Regions from separate parts of the Variovorax sp. 01N429 genome, predicted to be linked through region 1. Evidence: predicted binding sites of a transcription regulator. Region 1 holds the regulator's gene; the other holds the start of a gene.
What was found. Region 1 encodes NrdR, which represses ribonucleotide reductase genes. Its sites were predicted from a motif close to CACNANATNTNGTG; they were not measured.
Positions count from the first base shown of each region.

Region 1 (2,392 bases):
ATTGCCGGCCGTCTCAACTGGCGCGAAGTGCTCAACTTCAAGGACATCCGCAAATGAAGCACTCGGCTACCGAACGGCCGTGCTTGTCTGGCGGCTTTACGCTGATCGAAATGCTGATCGTGGTGGCGCTGGTTGCCATCCTTGGCGCTATCGCCTATCCGTCGTACATGGATTCCGTCCGAAAGGGTTGGCGCGCTGAAGCTCGTACCGCACTCATGCAGGAAATGCAGCAGCAGGAGCGCGTCTACACGCAGCGCGCAAGGTACAACAAGGCGCTTTACAAGACAGGCTCGGGCGACAGCGAAGGCGACAGCAAGTACGAGATCGCTCTCGGCGCATGCGACGGACGCGATGATCCTGGCCATTGCATCCGGCTGACTGCCACTTTGAGGGCCGGCTTCTCCGATCCTGCCGTAGGCAACATCTGGCTCGAAAGCACCGGAGTCAAGGGATGCGACGGCGACGACCAAAGCAGGTGCTGGCAATGAACGCACGCGTCTTTCGCCCTGCATATCGCTGCGGTGCCCGCGGGTTCACATTGATAGAGATGATGATCGTTGTTGCGCTCGTCGCAATCCTGAGCGCAGTCGCCGTTCCCAGCTTCAGGGATCTGCTGCTCAATCAACGTCTCGCCTCGACCGCGAGCGATTTCATTGCTGCATTGAGTCTTGCGCGATCGGAGGCCATGAAGCGTTCGCAAAAGACAACGCTGACCGCAACGAGTCGCGACTGGAACAATGGATGGGAGGTGACCACTGCGGTGGATGACGAGTCGGCAGTGCTGCGCACATTCGAAGCGCTCAGGACTGGAATCGAAGTCGATACCAGCACCGGCAACGGCTTCGACAAATCGATTGCCTTCGATGCCAATGGCTTTTCGCGGGCGAGCGCCGGGTGCGTGACATTCAGGGCATCGACGGGACGACGCAGTGCCGTCGTTCTGTCCGTATCGGGCCGGGCACGGATTTGTGACCCCGACAAAAAAGGTGACTGCGGCGGGGGCAGTTGCGGCAAGGGATAACCTGCTCCGCGGCCCTGCGCCCCCTTGGGACTGCAGGGTTGAGGTTGATTCTCGCTAGATGTCTCTCAGCAACTGCCTGAACTCGTCCACATCCTCGAAGCTGCGGTAGACCGAAGCAAAACGGACGTAGGCGACCTTGTCCAGTCGCTTGAGCTCGCGCATCACGAGCTCGCCCACTTTCGTCGATTCGATCTCGCGCAAGCCGCTGGAAAGCAGCTTCTGCTCGATGCGCAGCAACGCCGTGTCGATCTGCTCGATGCTGACCGGGCGCTTGCGCAACGCCAGCATCATCGAGGCGCGGACCTTCGCGGCCACGAAGTCGGCGCGGCTGCCGTCCTTCTTGACCACGACCGGAAAGTTCACGTCCGGCCGCTCGTAGGTGGTGAAGCGCTTGTCGCAAGCGCTGCACTGCCGGCGGCGGCGGACGAAGTCGCCGTCCTCCGAAACGCGCGTCTCGACGACCTGCGTTTCGAGGTGGCCGCAGAAAGGGCATTTCATGCGGCGGCTCCGCCGGGCACGGCAGTCATGGGATCAGCGATAGACCGGGAAGCGGCTGGTCAGCGCGTTCACCTTGGCGCGCACCGCCTCGATGTTGGCCGCATCGCGCGGGTTTTCGAGCACGTCGGCGATCAGGTTGGCGGTCATTCGCGCTTCTTCGTCCTTGAAGCCGCGGGTCGTCATCGCCGGCGTGCCGATGCGCACGCCGCTGGTGACCATCGGCTTTTCCGGGTCATGCGGGATGGCGTTCTTGTTGATCGTCATATGGGCGGCACCCAGCACGGCTTCGGCTTCCTTGCCCGTAATGCCCTTGGCGCGCAAGTCGACGAGCATGACGTGGCTTTCGGTGCGGCCGCTCACGATGCGCAGGCCTCGCCCGGTGAGCGTCTCGGCGACGATCTGAGCGTTCTTGACCACCTGCTGCTGGTACGCCTTGAATTCGGGGGAGAGCGCCTCCTTGAAGGCGACCGCCTTGGCGGCAATCACATGCATCAGCGGGCCACCCTGCAGTCCCGGGAAGATCGCGCTGTTGATGGCCTTTTCGTGCTGCGACTTCATCAGGATGATGCCGCCGCGCGGGCCGCGCAGGCTCTTGTGCGTAGTGGAAGTGACGACGTCCGCGTGAGGCACGGGGTTGGGATACACGCCCGCGGCGACCAGTCCGGCGTAGTGGGCGATGTCGACCATGAAGATCGCGCCGACATCCTTGGCCACTTTGGCGAAGCGCTCGAAGTCGATGCGCAGCGAATAGGCCGACGCGCCCGCGATGATGAGCTTGGGCATTGCGTCATGCGCCTTGCGTTCCATCGCGTCGTAGTCGATTTCTTCCTTGTCATTCAGGCCATAGCTCACGACGTTGAACCACTTGCCGCT
Region 1 covers NZ_JBFTRG010000002.1:133,955-136,346, reverse strand. Annotated here, with positions in the region: gene AC1DSF_RS03855 (pilus assembly protein) at 1-57, shown strand, start outside; gene AC1DSF_RS03850 (type IV pilin protein) at 54-488, shown strand; gene AC1DSF_RS03845 (GspH/FimT family pseudopilin) at 485-1,021, shown strand; gene nrdR (transcriptional regulator NrdR) at 1,076-1,519, opposite strand; gene glyA (serine hydroxymethyltransferase) at 1,553-2,392, opposite strand, start outside.

Region 2 (2,392 bases), on a different contig from region 1:
GATCTGCAAAGCTATCTGGACGAGCAAGAGCGCCAGATCCTGGTGCGGGCGCTGCAGGAAACAGGCTTCAACCGAACTGCCGCCGCCGCGCGCCTCGGCCTGAGCCTGCGACAGATTCGCTATCGGATTGCGCGCCTGGGCATCACCACACCGCATGGCGACGATGCCAGCGGTCTAGGCGCCGATGAGTGAAGCCGACACAGCACTTTGGGAATCGGGGTGGTATCGCTTCGCTCGCCGCTTGCCGTCCCCCAATTTCGGGGCGCGACCCAGAGGCGCGAACATCGACCTGATCGTGCTGCATTCAATCAGCCTGCCGCCGGGACATTACGGCGGCGATGAAGTTCAGCAGCTCTTCACGAACAGCCTCGACTGGGATGCGCACCCTTATTTTTCGGGCATCCGCGGCCTCGAAGTCTCTGCGCATTTCTATGTGCGGCGCAATGGCGAACTGTGGCAGTTCGTGAGCTGCGACGATCGCGCATGGCATGCCGGCGCCTCGTGCTGGCGTGGACGCGAGAACTGCAACGACGATTCCATCGGCATCGAACTCGAAGGGCTCGAAGGCGACGCCTTCGAGCAAGCGCAGTACGAAACCCTGGCCAGCCTTTGCCCATCGATCGCGCAGCGCTACGCGATTTCGTACATCGCAGGCCACGAACACATCGCTCCCGGCCGCAAGGAAGATCCGGGGCCGGGCTTCGACTGGCGCTTGCTTCGTGAGCAACTCGGCTGGCAACAGGCGATGTTTCCGCCGGCCGCGCTTGGCTCTTGAAGTTTTTTTCAATGGCAAAGTAACAGCCGATGCGCGGGCCTTGAGGCACGTGCGTCCCTCGGTGGCTCGGCGGCAGCGCAGTATCCATGCGCTTTCCCAGCGTAAATCGGCCTGGAATGCGCATGGGCAGGGGACCTCGCTGCCTTGTCCCAACCGGGATGCGGCTTCGCTGCCGATCAAAAGGCCGGCGAGAATTTTCACATCCGTTGCTAATTGTCGAAAACGCTATATCTAGTGGCTTGTAGCCCTCTTTGCCACTAGATATAGTGTGCCCTGCCCCGGCACTCACTGCCGGAAACAGCGGCCCGACAACGCCGCACCGAACAAGAATCGCCCATACGAGGATCGCATGCAAACTGCACTGAACACCCCTTCCACCTCTCGCGCCGTACCCTCGACGCCGCAAAGCCGGGATGTCGCCGGCTCCCCCGCCGGCAACGCGCTGGCCCACTACCAGATCATCCGCCGCAATGGCGCGGTCGTGCCCTTCGAGCCGAACAAGATCGCCATCGCGATGATGAAAGCGTTCCTGGCCGTGCATGGCACGCAGGGCGCGGCTTCGGCCAGCGTGCGCGAGACCGTCGACACACTGACGCAGGCCGTCGTGCGCGCCATGGTGCGTTCGCGTCCGGGCGGCGGCACGTTCCACATCGAAGACGTGCAGGACCAGGTCGAACTCGGCCTCATGCGCGGCGGCCATCATGAGATCGCCCGCGCCTATGTGCTGTACCGCGAACGCCGCTCGCAGGAGCGCACCAAGCAAGGCGAACAGGACGCGCCCGTGGCCCAGCCCGCGCTGCACGTACTCGACCGCGGCGAAAGAGTCGCGCTCGACCTGAACGAGCTCAAGGCCCTCATCGAATCGGCCTGCACCGGCCTGGGCGACACGATCACGGCCGACCCGATCCTCGCCGAGACGATGCGCAACCTCTACGACGGCGTTCCGCTCGACGAGGTCTACAAGGCGTCGATCCTCGCCGCACGCACGCTGATCGAGAAAGATCCCGACTACACCTTCGCCACCGCGCGCCTGCTGCTGCACACGATCTTCAAGGAAGTGATCGGCCGCGAAGTGCCGCCAGCCGACCGCGCGCAAGCCTACGCCGACTACTTTCCCCAGTTCATCAAGAAGGGGGTCGACAACGAGCTGCTGGACGAGAAGCTGCTGCAGTTCGACTTGGCCCGCCTGGGCGCCGCGCTCAAGCCGGAGCGCGACATGCAGTTCGACTACCTCGGCCTGCAGACGCTCTACGACCGCTATTTCCTGCACGTGCGCAAGACGCGCATCGAGCTGCCGCAAGCCTTCTTCATGCGCGTCTCGATGGGCCTCGCGCTCAACGAGATCGACCGCGAAGCCCGCGCGATCGAGTTCTATGAAGTGCTGTCTTCCTTCGACTTCATGTCGAGCACGCCGACGCTGTTCAACAGCGGCACGCTGCGATCGCAACTGTCGAGTTGCTATCTCACGACTGTGCCCGACGACCTCGACGGCATCTACGAGTCGATCAAGGAAAACGCGCTCCTGTCCAAGTTCGCTGGCGGCCTGGGCAACGACTGGACGCGCGTGCGCGCCCTCGGCAGCCACATCAAGGGCACCAACGGCGAATCGCAAGGCGT
Region 2 covers NZ_JBFTRG010000012.1:116,644-119,035, forward strand. Annotated here, with positions in the region: gene AC1DSF_RS21095 (sigma-54-dependent transcriptional regulator) at 1-192, shown strand, start outside; gene ampD (1,6-anhydro-N-acetylmuramyl-L-alanine amidase AmpD) at 185-775, shown strand; gene AC1DSF_RS21105 (ribonucleoside-diphosphate reductase subunit alpha) at 1,125-2,392, shown strand, end outside.
Region 2: the regulator NrdR is predicted to act here: its motif matches at 1,031-1,044, upstream of AC1DSF_RS21105 (ribonucleoside-diphosphate reductase subunit alpha).